Regions from separate parts of the Lysinibacillus sp. RU7 genome, predicted to be linked through region 1. Evidence: riboswitches for the same ligand, from Rfam matches in the RefSeq annotation. Region 1 holds a riboswitch; each other region holds the start of a gene.
What was found. A riboswitch is a leader RNA that binds a small molecule or an ion and turns the genes downstream of it on or off. The one in region 1 is predicted to bind S-adenosylmethionine.
Positions count from the first base shown of each region.

Region 2: linked by a shared signal. The riboswitch ahead of AC3II9_RS16020 (bifunctional homocysteine S-methyltransferase/methylenetetrahydrofolate reductase) and the one ahead of metK (methionine adenosyltransferase) in region 1 are both predicted to bind S-adenosylmethionine.
Region 3: linked by a shared signal. The riboswitch ahead of AC3II9_RS05970 (O-acetylhomoserine aminocarboxypropyltransferase/cysteine synthase family protein) and the one ahead of metK (methionine adenosyltransferase) in region 1 are both predicted to bind S-adenosylmethionine.

Region 1 is NZ_JBYQFK010000015.1:102,154-109,760, forward strand. Features, by position in the region: gene AC3II9_RS12505 (alanine/glycine:cation symporter family protein) at 1-517, opposite strand, end outside; gene AC3II9_RS12510 (alpha/beta fold hydrolase) at 675-1,478, opposite strand; gene AC3II9_RS12515 (gamma carbonic anhydrase) at 1,709-2,221, shown strand; gene AC3II9_RS12520 (hypothetical protein) at 2,358-3,890, opposite strand; gene metK (methionine adenosyltransferase) at 4,272-5,468, opposite strand; SAM riboswitch class I at 5,705-5,823, opposite strand; gene pckA (phosphoenolpyruvate carboxykinase (ATP)) at 6,024-7,607, shown strand, end outside.
Region 2 is NZ_JBYQFK010000023.1:54,758-62,364, forward strand. Features, by position in the region: gene AC3II9_RS16005 (bifunctional diguanylate cyclase/phosphodiesterase) at 1-96, opposite strand, end outside; gene AC3II9_RS16010 (GNAT family N-acetyltransferase) at 184-669, opposite strand; gene metH (methionine synthase) at 763-4,188, opposite strand; gene AC3II9_RS16020 (bifunctional homocysteine S-methyltransferase/methylenetetrahydrofolate reductase) at 4,181-6,025, opposite strand; SAM riboswitch class I at 6,129-6,227, opposite strand; gene hemG (protoporphyrinogen oxidase) at 6,325-7,607, opposite strand, start outside.
Region 3 is NZ_JBYQFK010000006.1:18,935-26,541, reverse strand. Features, by position in the region: gene AC3II9_RS05995 (MMPL family transporter) at 1-906, opposite strand, end outside; gene AC3II9_RS05990 (MerR family transcriptional regulator) at 1,016-1,246, shown strand; gene AC3II9_RS05985 (hypothetical protein) at 1,354-1,542, opposite strand; gene AC3II9_RS05980 (homoserine dehydrogenase) at 1,680-2,666, opposite strand; gene AC3II9_RS05975 (hypothetical protein) at 2,958-3,347, opposite strand; gene AC3II9_RS05970 (O-acetylhomoserine aminocarboxypropyltransferase/cysteine synthase family protein) at 3,550-4,845, opposite strand; SAM riboswitch class I at 5,004-5,113, opposite strand; gene AC3II9_RS05965 (SLC13 family permease) at 5,914-7,443, shown strand; gene nfsA (oxygen-insensitive NADPH nitroreductase) at 7,510-7,607, shown strand, end outside.

The DNA of each region.
Region 1 (7,607 bases):
CGAATGCATTATTCATTGCCCCAGCAATCGCATTTGATTGAACACCAGGCATTAAAACAAGCATTGCTAGTAATGCTGCTACTGCAAAAATAACAGCAAACCACTTTTGCCCCATGCCTTTTTCAATATAGAACGCTGGACCACCACGATATTCTGTTTCTCTCTCTTCTTTGTAGATTTGTGCCAATGTCGACTCTACGTACGCAGTCGCTGCTCCGATAAAAGCAATTGCCCACATCCAGAACACTGCACCTGGGCCACCCATCCCAATGGCTGTGGCAGTACCTGCAATATTACCGGTACCTACGCGACCTGATAGCGCAATAGACATCGCTTGGAAGGAGGAAATTCCTTTTTCCGATTTTTCCCCTTTAAACATGAGAGTGAACATCTCTTTAATATGGCGGACTTGAAGGAATCGAGTAATGATGGAGAAGAAAAGACCGATTAACATGATCCCATAAATAAACCAAGGTCCCCAAAAAATATTGTTCAAAAAGGTAACAATACTTTCCATATAATACCCCCTTTGTTTTGAAATAGTTTATTAGTTTGAAATACACTATATTACAAAAAGAACCGTCATTCAACCAATTTTTTTAAAATTTAAAATAGTTAATCCCGAAATTAAATACAAAAAAACACAATAGGCTCACCCTACTGCGTTTTTATAGTTAATCAATAATATAGCCTAGTGATCGCAGACTATTATGCATAAAGTCTTTTGTTAATAAAAATACTTCTTCCCGTTCAAACTCAAAAAATAAACTACTTAAGCATTCTGGCCACTCTTTGAATTGAAAACTTTTCGAGTTTTGTTGCACAAGCCATTGTTTAGAGGCAGTTGTATCTGTAATTTTATCTCGCCCACCTGTCATGACAAGTAATGGGATCGAAGAAATCTTTACTTCGGGGTCTTTTAACATTTTTAATAACTGTTGAAGCTCACGATACCATTTCACTGTCACAACGGTGTTAAACGGTATTTCATCTTTCATTTCACCATATACTTCAAAATTACGTGTTAATCGATTATGGGTAATCTCATGCGTTAACTTTACACTTGATGTAATAGCACTTAAACTTGATAACGCTTTGGATAGTTTTCCTGGTTCTAATTTTAGTTGCAACCAAGGTGACACCATAATGAGACCTGCACATTCCACTTTATTTCGGTATACAGCACGTGCTGCAATTGTAGCACCCAGCCCATTTCCAATAATAAATACCGGCAAATTATCGGTCTGAGCGACTTCTACTAATTGTTTTGCATATGTGTAGTACTCACTAAAATCTTCATCATGATAGCGATGATTTTTTGTTTGTACACCATGCCCCGGTAAATCTCCCATGACAACGTGAAATCCTGTGCTGCGCAATTTTTCAATCAGCCACGCATACCATGCATAATGCTCATAAGCGCCATGAAAAATAGCAACAACCGCTTTCGGCTGCCCCTCAGCTTCCCATTTCCACATTGGACTTCCTCCTAAAACTCTCGTTCATTATGTTTAAAAAGTGTGAAAGTAACTGCTTCTCCATCATTTTCGCTACCTCCATTGTCTAACCTAATTCGGCACGAATGCTTATCTCACACTTTAACTAGAAAATAGTCATACTTTTTTGCCTTATCAAAAAGTTTGTTTATTTCGTTTCATATATTTGATACGATAATTATATATATTAGCTTGAAATGAGGAGATTGAATATGATTTACCCTTATAAAGATAAAAATCCGAACATAGACCCATCCGCATTTATTGCTGATTATGTGACGATTACTGGTGACGTTACTATCGGAGCAGAAACATCAATTTGGTTTAATACATCGATTCGCGGCGATGTGGCCCCAACTATTATTGGCAATCGTGTAAGCGTCCAAGACTTAAGTTGCTTGCACCAGAGCCCAAACAATCCTTTAATTATTGAAGATGAAGCAACGATTGGCCATCAAGTAACATTACATGGCTGTGTTGTACGTAAGCGCGCATTAATTGGTATGGGTTCAATTATTTTAGATGGCGCTGAAATTGGCGAAGGCGCTTTTATTGGTGCCGGTAGCTTAGTCCCTCCAGGCAAAAAAATCCCACCAAATACATTAGCGATGGGACGTCCTGCGAAAGTCGTGCGTGACATTACGCCTGAAGATCGCGAAGATATGGACCGCATTATTCGCGAATACGTTGAAAAAGGACAGTTCTATAAATCACTTCAAAAATAATGCATTGAACATATAATAAAAGACTAATATATTTCATTTTATCAAAAAAATATTAAATATTCATTAAATAGTGGTCAAATGATTAGATAGTAACATATCCAAATAAAAAATGGGCGTTTTACGGACGCCCATTTCTTTATTGAAGTGTTTTGACTAATTCATTGAAAACACCTTTATATGTGATATTTAGTTCCTCTAAATATTCCACGGTCTTCATTGCTTCTGATGGAGTAATTTTGTCTGCGCTGTCGCTGAATTCATATGTTGACGTAGTTTGTCCCCATAGTTCACCAGTTGTCGGGTTAACCCATCGTTCCCCTAAATCTTCAAGTCCATTTAACATCGAAACAGCGGCTTTTAAATATTTTTCATCATTCGTTATTTTATAAGCCTCAAATAACACATTCATTTTGGAAATAATCTGTTTTAATGAAGCATGTGATTTTTTCACTTCTTTATTTTTCCGAAGGGCCATATAATCTGTAATATAGTAACCATTTCGTGTATGAATCACATTTCCTCTAGCTCTCTGCGCAGCTAAAAAATCAGCATAATCAAGCATGGCACTACTTAATGCCTCATCATGTAGTACATCTTGTGTATCGTATAAAAATTGATGTATCACTTCATTTTCTTGTGCATTTATATAAGGGGCTTGTATATTATACTGTTCCTTTAAAAGACCGCTTGTGTACTCCGTGACAAATGCATCTTGCTTACCCGATTCTTTATACTCTACTAGCTTATTTACTAAAACAACTAGCATATTATAGTAGAAGCGTTCTTCTGTTTCTTGATAGTTCTCTAAAATCGCATCATTCGCCATATTGAATAAGTTTCTACCGTATACATTTTCTAAAGCTGGCTCAGTATCCGTATGTAATTTTGACATCATACCATTTATTGTTAACCATTTTATGGAGCTGTGCTGCTCTGCATTTGATAGCTCTTTATATGCTGTCGCATTACTTTCATTTTCAAAAAGCGGCTCTGCTGAAATCATCATCCAACTTTCTGAAATGTCGTTTTTAGCTGTTGTCTTCATTGAGAAAGGAATGACTAACCCTCCGTCTAATTGCTCGACTTCTCCAAACTGATTTTCTTCTATTAACTGTCGTACTTTCGAAACATTTCCAGTATCATTTTCTTCAGTAATTTTTTTAGATACATAATTATGAGAAAGCAGCATTGATTTCGTTAAATCATTTGCTTTATATAAATTATAGATTCCTTTGACATTGGTTGTCTCATCTACCCCATAAGCTTCATCTGTAGATGTATACGCCTCTGCCATCATATCGAACTTCTCATAGCGGTCTGTTCCTTTAACCGTTAAAGTAACTGGTAAATCCATTTGGTTGCCACGCCCATTGATAAACTCAAAAAACAAAACCTTATCGCCATTATCTATGACTTTCTCGACAATTTTCAACGTCCCCGCTAGAAAAACACCTTGTCTTACTTTATAGATAGAAGTGTGATCAGATGAATGAATTTTTTCTTCCTGAGAAACTGTCACTTCTTTTAATTTAAAACCGTCAATTTCTAATTGAATGGCTGTATTATCGATTTCGATTTGCTGAACCGTTCCATATGTACCACCATAAATGATTGCAGCTACTAAAACAATTGCTGTCGCTAGTATTAAGCCAATTTTTTTTATATTCATAATTCCCTCTCCTTCTATGCTCTCTATTATAAAGGAGAGCTTGGTTCATTACCAACCTTCCCCTGTTTATTTTTTACATGATTAGCTATTTCGGAATAACACTTACAAATTATTGCATCTTTTTATATGAATAGCACTCTTTTCAAGTTAGCATCTACTCCTTAGAAAGAGCCTTTATAGCGTAAGTTATAATATCAAGCGTGTTGATTTCCGCTAAGGCTGACCCGCTTTCCGCAGGCACGGCTTCCACTAAAATAGCACGCTTAGTACCTTCTAGTATTTGTATAATCGCCCCCTCTGAATTTTTCACTTAAATTAAAAATAAGCCGCCACATTTGTGACGGCTTTTACCTTATTCCCTGCAAAGAAATGGTATGGTAATTATAATCCTGCTTTTTCGCGTAACAGCTCTGCTTTGTCTGTTTTTTCCCATGGTACATCTAAATCTGTACGACCGAAATGACCATATGCCGCTGTTTGTTTATAGATTGGACGACGTAAATCAAGCATTTGAATAATGCCTGCTGGACGTAAATCAAATAATTCGCGTACCCATTCTACCATTTTACTTTCTTCTACTTTCCCTGTGCCAAATGTGTCAACTGCGATTGATACTGGACGCGCTACTCCAATTGCGTATGCCAGCTGCACTTCTGCACGATCTGCTAAACCAGCTGCTACAATATTTTTTGCTACATAACGTGCTGCATATGCTGCGGAACGGTCAACTTTTGTTGCATCCTTACCAGAGAATGCACCGCCACCATGACGAGCATAACCACCGTATGTATCCACGATAATTTTACGGCCTGTTAAACCAGCATCCCCTTTTGGTCCGCCAATTACGAAACGACCAGTTGGGTTGATGAAGTATTTTGTATTATCATCAATTAACTCCGCCGGTACAACAGCATGAATCACAAGTTCTTTTACATCTTTTTGGATTTGCTCTAATGTTATATCTTCATCATGTTGTGTAGATAATACAATTGTATCAACACGTACAGGCGTATTGTTTTCATCATATTCTATAGTTACTTGTGTTTTACCATCTGGACGAAGGTATGATAGCTCGCCACATTTACGTACTTCTGTTAAGCGACGTGCTAATTTATGTGCTAAGCTAATCGGCAGCGGCATAAGCTCTGGTGTTTCATTGCATGCATAACCAAACATTAAACCTTGGTCACCAGCACCAATTGCTTCAAGTTCTTCGTCAGACATTGAACCTTCACGTGCTTCAAGCGCTTGGTCCACACCTTGTGCAATGTCAGGTGATTGTTCGCCAATTGCAACTAATACAGCTAAATTTTCAGCATCGAAACCGTACTTACCGCGTGTGTAACCAATTTCTGCTACTGTATCGCGCACAATACCTTTAATATCAACATACGTTGAAGTTGTAATCTCACCAGATACTAATACAAGTCCTGTTGTGACAGTCGTTTCACACGCTACACGTGCATTAGGATCTGCGGCTAAAATCGCATCTAAGATAGCATCTGAGATTTGGTCACAGATTTTATCTGGATGCCCTTCTGTTACACTTTCTGATGTAAACAGTCGACGGTTTGTCATTTGTTTTCCTCCTAAAATTGCCCTGCGCAAAGACGCAATATTGATACGGTACTCATTACCCATGTAAGTCTATCCGTACGGATTGAAACTCAAGCCCGTTGCTAACTTTTACACGAGGATTTAGAAAAGCATTATAATAATGAAAAAATTCCAAATGCTGAATTTTTTCTTATAAAAACAAAAAACCCTTTCACTCATTCATCGAGCGAAAGGAATTAACTTTTCGTTACCTTTCACTCTTATCGTTCAAGGAATATGTCCTTGCATCAGGTTGGCACCAACACGTTACGTTTATACGTATTGCAGGTTGCCGGGCTTCATCGGGCCTTGACCCTCCACCAACTCGGGATAAGAGTATCCGTTCAATTTCCCATATTACGAAATTTGTTTTATTATGTCAAACGTTTTATAATCGTTTTAAGAATTATAAAAAATTCACAAAATAAATTAAGAATTAGTATAGATTATTAAAAGCAATGTGTTATACTATTTTTGAATTAAGAATAAACTGCCCTTATCTAAGGGAACTATATAAAAAAGGATGGTATTTAATCGATGAATTCAGTAGAAATCAACAACGAACTGAAGGATTTATTAAGCGGGACAAATGTACAAGTACAACTTTCTGTACCACAATTAGTTGAAAAAGCAACTTCACGCGGTGAAGCTACATTAACAGTTGACGGCGCATTACGTGCTGAAACTGGTAAATATACAGGTCGTTCACCTAAAGATAAGTATATGGTCGAAGAAGAAGGTTCAAAGGACAAAATTGATTGGGGCAAAGTAAACCAACCGATTTCAGCTGAAATTTTCGATAACCTATACGTAAAAGTGGTTAACTACTTAAAAGAGAAAGACGAGTTATTCGTATTCAAAGGATTTGCAGGAGCTGACAAAGACTCTCAGCTATCAATTCAAGTTGTAAACGAGTATGCTTGGCATAATCTTTTCTGTCATCAATTATTCATCCGTCCAACAGCTGAAGAATTAGCTGCTCATGTAGCTGATTTCACAATCGTTTCAGCTCCATCTTTCAAAGCTGATCCTGCTGTTGATGGTACACAATCTGAGACTTTCATCATTACGTCAATGGAAAAGAAAATCATTTTAATCGGTGGTACTGAATATGCTGGTGAAATGAAAAAATCCATCTTCGGTATTATGAACTACTTATTACCAGAGCAAGGTATCTTCCCAATGCACTGTTCTGCAAACGTTGGTGAAGCTGGTGACGTAGCATTATTCTTCGGCTTATCTGGTACTGGTAAAACAACTTTATCAGCTGACGCTGACCGCAAATTAATCGGTGACGATGAGCACGGTTGGTCTGACAATGGTGTATTCAACATCGAAGGCGGATGTTACGCAAAAACAATTAACCTTTCTGCTGAAAAAGAGCCAGAAATTTACAATGCTATTAAATTTGGTGCTGTTTTAGAAAACGTAGTAGTTGATGCAGAAACACGTGTATGTGACTACGATGATGGCTCATTAACTGAAAACACTCGTGTAGCGTATCCAATCGACTACATTGAAAATATCGTAACACCATCTGTTGCAGGTCACCCAAAAACAATCGTATTCTTAACTGCGGATGCTTTCGGTGTGTTACCTCCAATCTCTAAATTAACAAAAGAGCAAGCAATGTATCACTTCTTAAGTGGTTTCACTTCAAAATTAGCTGGTACAGAGCGTGGCGTAACAGAGCCAGAACCAGTATTCTCTACGTGCTTCGGTTCTCCATTCTTACCACTTCCAGCAACAGTGTATGCTGATCAACTAGGGAAGAAAATTGACGAGCACGGTTCACAAGTATTCTTAGTAAACACTGGCTGGACTGGTGGCGAGTACGGCGTAGGTTCTCGTATGAAACTTTCTTACACACGTGCAATGGTTCGCGCGGCTATCGAAGGAAAATTAAACGATGCGGAAACAATTCAAGATGGCGTATTCGGATTAAACATCCCTGTAGCTGTTGAAGGCGTTCCAACAGAAGTATTAAACCCACGTGATGCTTGGGCTGACAAAGCTGCATACGATAAAAAAGCAGCTGAGCTTGCTGAGTTATTTAGCAATAACTTTAAAAAATTCACAAATGTTGATGAAGCAATCGTGAAAAAAGGCGGCCCATTAGTT
Region 2 (7,607 bases), on a different contig from region 1:
GGGATAATTCAAAAACAGGAATAAACATACGACACTCACAATCAAAAAATTCCGTATATGTCGCCACATAAACGCTTTTTCTTCTGCTCGATTCAATTTGCACCCCTCCTCTCTATTTCCGTTTCTATTCTATGTTTATCATATCATCGGAAATAAAAGGAAGCACACATTTTTCTATTTTTTTCACAATTTTAACTGCATTAAACATAAATCCAACCATTTACCAAATTTGTAGCCTACCTCTTTCAACATGCCACCGTGTGTAAAGCCAAACTTTTCATGCATGCGAATACTGCCTTCATTGTCCGCATCGATACAGGCAATCATCGTGCGGTAGTTATCTGCTTTCGCTTCTTCAATTAAACGGTGCATTAATTGTTTCGCGATACCCATTCGTTGAAAATCTTCATGAACGTAAATAGAATGTTCAATTGTATATTGATAAGCCGCTTGCGGACGGAACTTTCCATATGTGGCATAGCCCGCCACACACCCGTCTACTTCATAAACAAGCACCGGCTCACCCGCTTGCACTTTGGCATCAAACCATGCAAGGCGCGCCTCCAACGTTTGTTCCTCATATAAGTAAATTGCTGTACTATGCACAATGTTGTAATTAAAAATCGCTAAAATTTGCGCTACATCTTCTCTTGTTGCCTTACGAATCATCATATTTCTCTCCTTACATTTCACTCATTTGTGCAAACATATAACATTTATCTAAAAAAGCCCCTGCAAAGGCAGGAGCTCTATTTCATTTCATTATACATTAAAATATCGTGCATCTGGATGGGCGAAGACGATGGCGGATACGCTCGCTTCTGGTTCCATCATAAAGCCTTCTGTTAAGTTAACACCGATATCTTCTGGTTTTAATACCTTAAATAATTTTTCTTGGTCTTCTAAGTTTGGACATGCTGGGTAACCAAAGCTGAAGCGTTGGCCTTGATATTTCGCTGCAAAACGATCGCGCATTGTGAAATCCACACCGTCCGGGAAGCCCCATTGGTCACGAATTTCTTGGTGAATACGTTCTGCAAAGCCTTCCGCTAATTCTAATGCTGTCGCTTGTAGCGCATGACTTTCTAGGAACTTACCAGCATCTTTCAATTCACGTGCAGCAGCTGATACGCCGCGACCTGCTGTGACGACCATTAAAGCAATATAGTCCATCTCGCCCGATTCTTTCGTTTTTAGGAAGTCCGCTAAACATAGGAACGGTGCTTTGGACTGGCGCGGGAATGTGAAGCGTTCGATTTCTGTGACGCCGTCTTCCGCATAAACAACGACATCATCCCCGTCTGCTTGTGCTTTAAAGAATTGATACATTCCTGATGGCTTTAATGTTTCGTCGTTTAAATAACTATCAACAAGCTCTTTTAATTGCACCGCGCGCTCTTCGCCTTCCGCAATCGCCTTTTCAACATTTGCCTTAAAGCCAAGATGATGCCCGATTAATGTACGCATATTCACATATGGATATAAATGTGATACTGCATAATCACGCTTCACGTGACGCACTAAATCTTTCGGTGTAAATACAGGTGCATCCGCGATTGTGCGCACTGGTTTTTCTGCTACTGCCACTGGACGCTCTGCACGCTTGCTATCGGCTTCCGCGCGTTTTTCAATCGACGCTCTTAGCTCCTGTTCTAGCTTTGGACGCTCTTGCGGATTCATTAAACGATTCGCCACATCTAAGCCTTCCATCGCATCTTTCGAATAAATGACAGGACCATCATAATTTGGCGCAATTTTTGTTTCCGTAAAGCGACGTGAAAGCGCAGCACCACCGACCATAATTGGCACATCAATCCCCGCCTCTTTAAAGTCTTGTGCTGTTAATACCATTTGCTGTGCAGATTTTACAAGCAAGCCTGATAATCCGACAAAGTCTGGTTCCTCACGACGAATCGCTTCAATTAGTTCAGCCGGTGTTACTTTAATGCCTAAGTCTACTACTTTAAAGCCATTGTTCGATAAAATGATATCTACTAAGTTTTTGCCGATATCATGTACGTCCCCTTTAACTGTTGCCAGGACCATTTTTCCTTTGCTTGCGGATTCATCGTTTTTCTCCATAAATTGCTCCAGATGTGCAACGGCAGCTTTCATCACCCCTGCTGATTGCAATACTTCGGCAACGATAAGTTGGTTTGTATTAAATAAACGCCCAACTTCCGCCATCCCGTCCATTAAAGGTCCGTTAATAATATCAAGCGGTGAGTCAAATAGCTCAAGTGCTTGATCTAAGTCATCAATTAACCCTTCTTTTGTACCTTCTAAAATATAGTAAGCTAAACGCCCTTCCACTGTTTCAGGTAGGCTCGCTGCTGTTTTTTCCTTCTTTTTGTCCCGATAAAATTCTGTAAAGGCAGCTAATGTTTCATCGTTAGTACGGAAGATTAAATCATTCGCTAGCTTGATTTCCTCTTCTGGAATCGATGCATAACGCTCTAGCTTTTCTGTATTCACGATGGCATAGTCTAAGCCCGCTTGTGTACAGTGGTATAAATACACTGCATTTAATACTTCACGACCAACTGGCGGTAAACCAAATGAAATATTACTTACACCTAGTACCGTTAACACACCCGGTAGTTGCTCCTTAATGAGACGAATGCCTTCAATTGTCTCTTCCGCAGCACCGATATATTGTTCATCCCCTGTACCAACTGGGAACATGAGTGGGTCAAAAATAATATCCTCCGGTGAAATGCCCCATTTTTGTGTCAATAAATCATGTGAACGTTTCGCTACCTCTAATTTTTTCTCACGTGTTACAGCCATACCAATTTCATCAATTGTACCGACAACGACCGAAGCCCCGTACTTTTTCACAAGCGGCATCACGGCATCAAAACGCTCTTCGCCGTCCTCTAAGTTAATGGAGTTAATAATCGCTTTCCCTTGGCAGAATTTTAGCGCCTCTTCCATTACTTTTTCATCCGTTGAGTCAATGACGATTGGTACTTTTACCTTTTTGACGACTTCCGGCATGAAGTGTTTCATATCCTCTACTTCATCACGGTCTGGATTCGCTAAACAAATATCCACTACGTGTGCTCCGTTTTTCACTTGTGCACGGGCAATTTCTGCCGCTTCCTCGAATTTGCCATCAATGATTAATTGCTTAAATTTCCGTGAGCCAATCACGTTTGTACGTTCCCCAATAAATAACGGACGCATCGAATCATCATATTGTAATGGCTCAATCCCTGAAACAGCGTGACCATGCGCCTTTTCAGGCATCTGACGCGGAGCATACCCTTCCACTGCCTCGCGAATCGCGGCAATATGTGCTGGTGTCGTACCACAGCAACCACCTACAATATTGAGCCAGCCTTTTTCAGCAAAGCCGCGTAGCTTTTTCGATAACGAATCTGGCGTTTCATGATAGCAACCTTCCTCGTCTGGAAGCCCTGCATTTGGATAACAACTAACATAACTTGTCGCTAAATCCGATAAGGAACGAATATGATCCGTCATAAATTCTGGACCTGTCGCACAGTTTAAACCAACTGATAACGGCTTAATATGCTCAATCGAAATGTAAAATGCCTCAATCGACTGACCAGCAAGCGTTGTCCCCATCGGCTCAATTGTGCCAGAAATCATCACGGGTAACTCGACACCCAGCTCATCAAACGCGCGCTGCATCGCAATCGTTGCCGCTTTTACGTTCAGCATATCCTGACTCGTCTCCAGTAAAATTAAATCAGATCCTGCTTGGACAAGTGCTCGCGCCTGCTGATAAAAGTTTTCCTCTAGCTCTTCAAATGTAATACCGCCTGTAACCGATAAGGTTTTCGTCGTCGGTCCCATTGCCCCCGCAACAAAACGTGGCCACTCTGGTGTGGAAAACTCCGCTACCGCTTCCTTCGCTAATTCGACCGCACGAATATTAATTTCATCCGCTTTATGGCCTAAATCATATTCATTTAATACAAGTGGTGTCCCACCAAATGTATTCGTACAAATAATATCCGAACCGGCTTCTAAATAAGCACGGTGAATCTTTTTTAACACATCCGGACGTGTAAGGACTAAGTTTTCGTTACAGCCATCTAATTCTTCGCCGCCAAAATCTTCCGGTGTTAAGTTTTCATTTTGTAGCATCGTCCCCATCGCACCATCAATAATGAGGATTCGCTTTTCTAGTTGTTCATAAATCGGGTGGTTACGCATTTACTTGTGCTCCTTCTCTTTTTGCATCTAGCTCTTTGACATAATCCAACAATTGAAGTGTCATATCGTATCGTAAAAATGGCGTAATTAAATAAATACCATTGAAATATTGACATGCTGTATCTAATAGTTCTTTCGCGATGGCTACACCTTCTGCCGTCGCCTTTTCTTTATCTTCCCCGCACGCTTCCATACGCGCTAGCACGTCATCCGACAGCTTAATGCCCGGCACTTCATGATGTAAAAATTCTGCACTTCTAAAGCTTGTCACTGGCATAATGCCAATATAAACGGGTGCCTCTAAATGCTTCGTCGCTTCATAAGTTTCAATTATTTTTTCCTTTGAATACACGGGTTGCGAAATAAAGTAATCACAGCCATGCTCCAGCTTTTTCTCCAAGCGGTCTACAGCACGTGCTACGACACGCACATTCGGATTAAAGGCACCCGCAACCGAGAAGTTAGCTTTTTTACGAAGTGGCTTGCCTGAAAATGAAATCCCTTCATTTAACTGTTTAATGAGTGCCATCAGCTCCATCGATGACACATCATATACACTTGTTGCCCCTGGGAAATCCCCTACCTTTGTCGGATCACCTGTAATGACTAAAAGATCATGTAGCTGCAGTGCATCAAGCCCCATTAAATGTGACTGTAAGCCAATTAAGTTACGGTCACGACACGTTAAATGTGGGAGAACACGTACCCCTTCATTTTGCAAAATAGCGGACATGGCGATGTTACTAATACGCGGTGAAGCGAGTGAGTTATCCGCCATCATAATGACATCTGCTCCGTTTTCGTAAAGTGCTTTTGCCCCTTTCACAAACCCTTCGATTTCAAGGTGACGCGGTGTATCTAGCTCTACAATCACAGAACGTTCACGTTTTGCTTTCATATGAAGCGGTTCATACTGACGTGGCTCTGGTGAACGAACAAATTCCACTGTCCCAGGCTTTTTCGCTTTTTCTGTAATGGGCTGGCTATTGGCTAAACGTTTTTTCGTCGCCTCGATATGCTTTGGCGTTGTGCCACAACAACCACCGATTAAACGTACCCCTTGCTTCACTAGCTCTTCTGCTGCCCGTGCAAAATAATCAGCCTCTGATTCATACACGACACGGCCATCTTCAACATCTAGTAGCGAGGCATTTGGATAAGCAGACAAATAAGCTCTTTCCGGTAAATTCACTTTTTCAAATGCTTGAATCGTATGGAATGGTCCTAAACGACAATTACTACCAACAATATCTGCTCCTAGTGCTTCCAGCTGACTAAGTGCATCCCCCAGTGCAATGCCCCCCTGTAAAATACCTGGCTCATGCATTGATACTTGAGCAATGATCGGCAAGTCTGTTAAGGCACGAACCGTTTGAACAGCTGCTTGGATTTCTTCGTAATCATAAAATGTCTCCAGTAAAATACCATCGACCCCACCAGCGAGTAACACCTTTGCCTGTTCGTCGATAGCCGTCACAATTTCTGCTAATGTCGCATCACTTTTACGAATACCACGAATACCACCAATTGTTCCGAGTACAAAGACGGCTTTACCTTCAGCTGCTTTTTTAGCGATTGCCACTGCTGCTTCATTAAACTCTTGCACACGACCTTCATAGCCGTAACGCGCTAATTTAATCGCATTAGCTCCGTACGTATTCGTTTGAATAATATCTGCTCCCGCTTCAATGTATTGCTCATGAATTTTCTCTACTATTTCGGGTCTTGTAACATTCATTTCCTCATGGCAATAATCTAACCCATATGAATAAAGCAGTGTCCCAATCGCGCCATCTGCCGTTAATACACGCGTCTGTAAAGCTTCAAGTAACCCCATCTATGCCCCTCTTTTCCCTATACTGAATTGCACAATTTTTCAGTTATTTTTTTCTAAAATAAAAAGCCTTCTTTGTATAAGAAGGCTATAAAATCGTCATTCCTTCTCATCTTTACGGCATTTGCCGACTGGATTTAGCACCTGACTATTGTTGGTTGCTGAAGCTTCATTGGGCCAGTCCCTCCGCTTCTCTCGATAAGAAAATATATGAATTTTGTCAATAATTAAAAGAATCATAACGTTATATGAAACGAACGTCAAGACGTTTTGCGATAGTAAACGTTTTCATGCATTATTTCTTATAAAATAGCGACAATCTGCTCGGCTGTGTGCTTCCCGTTTTGAATGCACGCACCGATCCCTACGCCAAAATAAGAGCAACCCGCAAGCAGTACATTGGGATAGCGCTTCGCTAAATCTGCCACGACAACCGATAAGGCGTCATGATGCGCTAAATCATAGCGTGGCATTTGATCGATCCACTTTGTTACCTTAACAACAGTTGGCTCATCCTGAATACCGAGACTGAGTGCAATATCCTTCCGTGCTACCGCTACAAGTTCATCATCGGTCATTGCTGCGAGTTCTGCATAGCGTGGATTCACATTTTTATAAAATAAACGTACGAGCAAATTCCCGTCAGCCGATGTATGCTTCCATTTGCGACTCGTCCAAGTAGAAGCATCACATACTAAATCGCTATTATGTGAGACGATAAAACCTGTTCCATCTGCCGGTAATATGCTATCTGGTACATCAAAACCGACATACAGTGTAATGGCAGAAGCAGTTGTAAATTTATTCAAGCTCACTTGCAACGCTTCATCCTTCAGCACTTCACGTACCGTTTCATTCGGCACAGCTAATACCACAATATCCGCTACAATCGTTTCTTCTCCTACGACCATTTCATATTGGTCGCCCATTTTCGTTACGCTATGCACTTCGGCCTTTTTCATAAATGTTACGTCAGGTAAACTTTCTTCTAACCGATCGATGATGGCCGATAGCCCATTGCGGAATGAAATGAATTTTTTATTGGCCGCCTTTTCAAACTGCTCACGGTTTGCTTCAAAACCTTTCATAATACTGCCGTACTCATTTTTATAGTCGACTAAATACGGTAATGTCGAAGCAAGGGAAAGTTGATATAAGTCCCCTGAATACACACCGGCAAGTACAGGAGCAATTTGCTTCCGTACAATTTCCTCTCCTAAGAAGTGTTCAAGAAACGCCCCAATCGAGCTTTCCTTCGTAAACGTTGTATTCGGCATCGTTGCATCTTGTAATACACGTTGCTTCGCTTCATCTGAAATTAGCGTACTTGCTTGCAAGGATTCGATACTCATCGGAATGCCGAACGTAGAACCTGCTGGAATCGCGTGCAGTTCATTATTTGTATGAATATAGGAAACGCCTGTCTCATTGTAGACAAGCTCTGATTCAAACCCTAACTCACGAACTAACTCCAACACACCTGGATGACGTGCGACCATAGAATCAGCGCCGGTTTCCATAATGAAACCATCCTCGTGCGTGGAATGAATTTTACCACCTAAGTATTCATTGCGCTCAATCAAAA
Region 3 (7,607 bases), on a different contig from region 1:
CGCAGCTAAAACCGTACCACCTGCAAATACAACAGGTTCCCCTGTTGCACGCATCGCATGCTTCATCGCTTCATATTTATCTTCATAATGATTTAGCTCTTCTCGGTAACGCGAGAATACAAATAATGAATAATCGATTACCGCCGCAAAAAGTAAAATGCTCATAATCGATGTCGTCGAGTTATTAATTTCTAACCCACGCGCACCCATTAGTGCAATGATTTGATTTACTACTTGATATACAACTACTGTCGCAAATAGTGGAATAAATGCTAGTAGTGGTGATCGATAAATTACGATTAGTAGTACTAAAATAATAATGATTGTCGCAAATAGTAATTTGAAGTCTGCTGCTTCAAATAGTTTGATCGTATCACCAGCAATCCCAGCTGGACCTGTTATATAGAAATCTGTCTGCAAATCTTTTGCAACGTCATTTCCAGTAGCAGAAGCTCGATCATTAATTTCAGCATAATCCGCATTGCCAAGACCTGCCTCTAAATTCATTGGGACAATCATAGTTGATTTGTCTTCTGACGTAAAACCTGCTAATGCTTGCGGGGGTAATGTAGAAATATCAATGATAGTATCGACACCTTCAATATTTTCCGCAAGTATCGCATTCAAAATTTGCTTCACTTCATCTACATTCACTTCCCCGTTTTCATTATGAAAGACGAGTATCCCTGGTGTCCCTTGATCATTTGGGAACAATGCCTCTGATTTTTGCTCAGCGATAATCGCTTCTGCCTCGTCCGGAAGCGATTGAAAGTTTGATACTTTATAGTCGCCTAGCTTCGGGCCTGCACTTAGCCCTACCATCAATACTAACCAGACGATAATGGTCGTCCACATGCCACGTTTTGTGGAAACCCAATCTGTAATAGGATGTAACAGTTTATTCACTTCATTTCCTCCTCTATCGAAAATACTACGTTTTACATCATAGCGGACGAATATAAATTCAATATAAACTAACCGTGTTATAATCAAATTAAAAACGGAGGTCATCCAAATGTACAAAACAGTCGAGGAAACCGCCAAAGATATTGGTATGCCCGAGCATCAAATCTTACAATACATTTACAATGGCCGCATTAAAGCCGTACATGACGGTGAGCAATTTTTAGTGAACAGCCGTCAATTTGACACGTACCACGAGCAGCTGGAACGCATTAAACAAGAAATTGAAATTTGGCGTAATACACCGATTCCAGAAGATATTGATGTGAAAGACGAAGATTAACTAAAACTATACGTAAAAAAGATCCTGCGTAGGCGGGATCTTTCTCGTTTCGAATACCACATAAAAAAGTACTACAGCTATGTTCAAACTGTAGTACTTGTACATTGTTATTCATTTAAGATAGAAGGGTTATTTTTATTTTCTGGCTTGTCTTTGTTTTCATTATCGTTCTGTTTTTTCGCTTGATTATTTTGGCCAATGACACCTAAATCATCAGCACTAATATCCAAACCATACCCGTACTCTTCACGATCTAATCCATTTTTCTTCTTTTTTTCTTTTGCCAAAAGGCTCACCTCCATTTATTAAAGTATCCCTTTTGGCTTTTTTTATGCTCATTCCTCACTTTTTACAAAATCATGCAAGTTAGTGTTTTTGAACACTTATAATTTTCATACAAAAAACGCCCTCCTATAAAGGAAGGCGCTGTAAATTAAATCGATACAACAAATCCTGCACGTTTGCCAATGATTTCAGCATAATCTTCCACCATAACGGAAGCTGTTGGATACATCCCTGCACCTGGACCTGTTACCGTTAACGTCCCGATATAATTTGTCTCCATTGAAACAGCATTGAATACATCATCAATTGGGAATAATGGATGTTCAGCATTTACTAGCATCGGTGCTACTTTCCCAATAATTTGACCTTCTGCATTTTTCTCAACCTCTGCCACATGGCGATAACGTAAGCCTTTTTCATTTGCAGCTTTAATATCATCTAGTGTTAATGTATCGATCCCGATGACTTCTACTTCTGACCACGCTGGCTGTTCCCCAAATGCAAGATCGGATAGGATCATTAATTTTTTAAATGCGTCCTGACCTGATACGTCATTAAATGGATCTGCTTCTGCATAGCCTAGGCGCTGTGCTTCTGCTAATGCTTGATCATAGCTCCAACCTTCTTGACGCATTTTCGTTAACATATAGTTCGTCGTCCCGTTTAAAATGCCTTGAATACGGCTGACATCGTTCACTAGTAAAATATTTTTCATTGTTTTAATAATAGGTACGCCACCCGCAACCGTTGCCTCATAGCCTACGAATACACCATTCTTTTTCGCTAGCTCTTGTAGCTCTATCCCACGCTTGGCAAACATCACTTTATTTGCCGTAACGACATGGCATTTATGTTCAATCGCACGTTGTAAATAAGAAAATGCAGGTTCTTCGTTCACAATTGCCTCAAATACAACTTGCATCCCTTTTTCTGCGAATACATCATCAATATTATCTGTTAATAAATGCTTCGTTCCTGGTACACGCTCTCTTGACGTATCACGCACTAAAATTTTCGCTACTTCTAGTTCTACGCCTAGTTTTTCACGTAGTTCTTCACGCTTTTCATTTAAAATATGGTAAATCCCTTGACCTACTGTGCCAAAACCTAAGATGGCCGCCTTGATTACTGCCATAAATGTCTCCTCCAAAATCCGTAAAAAATCTATATAAACAAATTATTCTAAAAATTTAACATAGGAAAATTTTATCGTATATCCTATATGAAAACAAGAAAAATCTTCTCTAGATGAACAATTGTTTTTTTAAAATGCACACAAACACCGTTACATTGTCGTAAACCTTTCAAAATTCCGACACATTTAGAGTTTCTTCTATTAATAAATAGAAAAAGCATCCTAGATTTGGATGCTTTCTTTAAAGCTTTGAAAAGTAAGGGGACTTTTCAGAAGCATATATTTTATAAACTACACGGCAACATCTGCATAAGAATGGCGATAACGATCCAGTACTTTCTTTACGATGATTTCTTCCTTTTTCGTAAAGGGTGGTACCCCATATGTACGATGGACAAGCTGGAATTCACCAAACTTTAAAAACCATTCCTTCGCTGGTAAGCTAATATGATTTGTTCCGTACTCCTGGTATGCATCATACACTTCCTTTATGATGTAACCCGTTGTTTCAAGGTCGTGTGTGGCTTCTGAAAATGCGCTATGTCCGAATGCTTTTTTCCACATCGCATCGACACGCCCTAATAAATATTGGATTGAAATTTGATTTACGAAAGCATGTACTTCATTTAATTCGTATACAAAATATGCTGCGACGTTTTGCGCACTGTAAACATTGCCCATTTTCAACACTCCTTTTCCTACAATTTCAGTTGGTTTTATCTTTAACCTTATATTAATACACCGACAACCTATTGTCAATAATGTTTATAAAATTACTAGGTTTTATTTTTGAAAATAAAAGTGGCTTCCTCGTGAAATGATACGAGTATTACCACCTCCCTTTGCCGCATGAGGCAATTTATTTACCACTAATGGCTATATTTTAAACTTGTGCGCCTGCTTGAGCTTGTGATTTAGCTAAAGCTTGGTCTAAGTCAGCAATGATATCTTCTACATTTTCTAAGCCGATTGAAAGACGAATGAGTCCCTCTGATACACCCGCTACTTGTAATTGCTCTGCTGATAATTGTTGGTGTGTAGTAGACGCTGGGTGAATCACTAATGAACGTGCATCTCCAACGTTTGCTACGTGCGATAGTAGTTCTACACTATTGATGAACTCGCGCCCTGCATCACGACCGCCTTTTAATTCAAATGTGAGCATCGAGCCGTAACCATGCTTTAAATATTTCTTCGCCGCATCATGTGATGGGAAGTCTTCAAAGCCTGGGTAATTTACTTTTTCCACGAATGGGTGGTTTTTTAAGTACTCCCCTACTTTTGTTGCATTTTCATTGTGACGAGCCACACGCAAATGAAGCGTTTCTAGCCCTTGAATGAAGTTAAAGGCAGCGTCTGCTGATAATGTTGGCCCAAAATCACGTAATAATTGCACACGTAATTTTGTTGCGAATGCTGCATTGGGTACATCAATACCATAGCGTAAGCCGTGGTAGCTTGTGTCTGGTTCTGTAAATCCTGGGAAGCGACCTTGCGTCCAGTCAAATTTCCCTGCATCTACGACTACGCCACCAATTGTCGTACCGTGACCACCAATCCATTTTGTAGCGGAATGGACCACAACATCGGCACCGAAGTCAATCGGATTTGAGCCATATGGCGATGGGAATGTATTGTCGATAATTAATGGTAAGCCATGCTCATGTGCAATATTTGCTACTGCTTCGATATCTAAAATATTTAAAGACGGATTCCCTACTGTTTCTGCATATAATGCTTTTGTGTTTTCATTAATAGCTTTACGGAAGTTTTCTGGATCACTTTCGTCTACGAATGTCGTTGTAATGCCGTAACGAGGTAGTGTGTTCGCGAATAAATTGTATGTGCCGCCATAAAGCGAACCTGCTGCTACAATGTTATCTCCTGTACCTGCAATATTTAAAATTGAGAATGCGATTGCAGCGGAACCAGATGAAAGCCCTACTGCAGCCGTCCCTTTTTCAATTAAAGCAATACGTTCTTCAAATACGCCAACTGTTGGGTTCATAATACGTGAATAAATGTTTCCTGCCTCTTCTAAAGCGAAAAGACGTTGCGCATGAGCAGTGTCTTTAAAGGCATACGCCGTTGTGCGGTAAATAGGTACAGCGATTGCGCCTGTGACAGGATCTGGCTTTTGACCACCGTGTAATAATAACGTTTCTGGTTTTTGTGACATGAGTAAATTCCTCCTAAAGTATAATCGATGGATAATCGGTTGAGGAGGATTTCGAAAACGTAACCCCTCTTAATTTGGAAGTTGCTTTTTATACAAATGAGTACAAAAAGCCCTCTTCTCAAAATAAGAAGAGGGCTGCGAATGAGCAAGTTTTCCTCCCCTTATCTTTCAGATCCCGATTCGAATCTGTAGGAATTAGCACCTTAGTAAGTTGTTACTGGTTGCTGGGCATCACAGGGCCTAGTCCCTCCGCCTCTCTCGATAAGAGTATATGATTCATGTTCCATCTGTTGTTTCACAGTATAAAACAATTAAATCCGATTCGTCAACTATTAATTTAAAATTTTCTGAAATTAACGCTTTATACTCTCCTACTAAACTATTAATTAACTAAATTTTAACAGTATATTCATATAGAAACGTTATAATCAACATAACAATTAGGAATGTACAGGCATTGTAAAATCAGCATTAAAATGATGCCTAAAGAAGTTAAATACATTTCTAATATAATACTTAACAACCTGATGTCAGTTGTTAACTCATAACGGGCAAATTAAGAAACATATATTACCATTTAAGTAACCGTTACTTTCCGCTGCGGCACTCGCTTTCCACGGGCGAGATCAAGCCTCCTCGTCGCTCATCCTTCGCTTCTGCGGGGTCTTGATTGTCTCGCTTTTCCCGTAGGAGTCTCGTGCCTCCGCTACAAGCAACTATTGTTCAATAAAAATAGTGTGCTCAAAACAATAAATATCCTCAGAGATTACAGGGGCTACTAGGCAACGATATGTGTAAATAGAAAGAAAATGATTTCTTTTAAAGAAGAGAAATGTTTTTCTAGTATATTGAGAAGTATTTACTTTTGCCGTAGCGCGCCATCGCCACAGGAGCCGGAACAGGAGATCCAAACAGGCCGCGCCTGTTTTAGCTCCTGTGTAGGCTGTGGCAAAGCGCGGAGGCTATGATACATACCTTTCACTATTTAACTGATATTTTTAGGATGCAATTTTGCTCATTACGAGGTTGTTAAGTATTATAAACATCTATTAAAAGGAGTGTGGCATGATGGGAAAATTACAAGCTTCAAAATCAACACCTTCTGTACAAACCGTAGTCATAGAACCAAAAGAAACGAACAAACGCAATTTAAAACCACTCTGGATTGGACTTGCATTTGCAGCACTAATTATCATTACGTTGTTACCGAACAACGGGGAATTACCTATAGCAGGGCAACGTGGACTTGCTATTTTAGCATTCGCTGTTATTTTATGGGTAACAGAAGCCGTTTCTTATCCAGTCAGCTCTGCCATGATTATCGGATTAATTGCCCTTTTACTTGGCTTTGCGCCATCCATCGCAGACCCAACTGTAGCATTAGGAACAAAGGACGCTTTAAAGCTAGCACTTGGTGGCTTTAGTAACTCTGCTGTAGCACTTGTAGCAGCCGCACTATTTTTAGCAGCTGCTATGCAGGCAACAAACTTACATAAACGGTTGGCGTTATGGGTTTTATCTCTTCTTGGAACAAAAACAAAAGCCATTGTTTTTGGGGCGATTTTAGTATCCATTATTTTAGCCTTCTTCGTACCAAGTGCCACTGCTCGTGCAGGGGCTGTTGTCCCCATTTTACTCGGCATGGTGGCAGCATTCGGTCTAGAGAAAAATTCACGCCTTGGTGCATTACTCGTGATTACGGCTGTACAAGCTGTTTCGATTTGGAATATCGGCATTAAAACTGGGGCTGCTCAAAATATGGTGGCCATTGGATTTATCCAAGAACAATTCGGCATCGATATTTCATGGGGCGCTTGGTTCTTGTATGCTGCACCCTTCTCCATCCTTATGTCCATTGCACTGTTTTTCATTATGAATATGTTAATTAAACCAGAGACAGATCAGATTGATGGCGGGAAAGAAGTCATTAAAAAACAGTTAGCAGACCTTGGACCGTTAAAAGGACAAGAAATTCGTTTAATCATGATCTCCATAGTACTATTATTTTTATGGGCAACGGAAGGGATCGCCCATCCGTTTGATACAACGACTGTCACAATTGTCGCCATCGCTCTATTATTAGCACCGAAAATCGGTGTATACACTTGGGAACAAGTTGAAAAACTCATTCCATGGGGAACAATTATCGTATTCGCTGTAGGGATTGCACTTGGTACTGTATTATTAGCTACACAAGGGGCCCAATGGTTATCGGATACAGTCTTTGGTTCACTTGGCCTTGATTCGATGCCGATTTTAGCCACTATTGCACTTGTCACAGCATTTAACATTCTCATTCATCTTGGTTTTGCGAGTGCCACAAGCTTAGCATCCGCACTCATTCCCGTATTTATTGCGTTAGCAACGACCATTACATTAGATATAGACCAAGTTGGGTTCGTATTAATACAACAATTTGTGATTAGCTTTGGCTTCTTACTACCAATTAGCGCACCACAAAATATGTTAGCTTATGGGACTGGTGCATTTACAACGAAAGATTTCTTAAAATCCGGTATTCCTTTAACAATCTTCGGCTATTTACTTGTCCTACTATTTAGTGCGACTTATTGGAAATGGATTGGCTTACTGTCATAAAATATTATAAGATGGGCTTAATGGGTTTCCTTTAAGCCCGATTTTTTACATAAGGGGGAGTTTCCGATGAATTCAACACAAGCACTTTTACGTAGCCATTCCTCTGTACGCAAATATACAGGCGAAGAGATTTCACGTGAAAAAGTCATTGAATTAATTGAAAC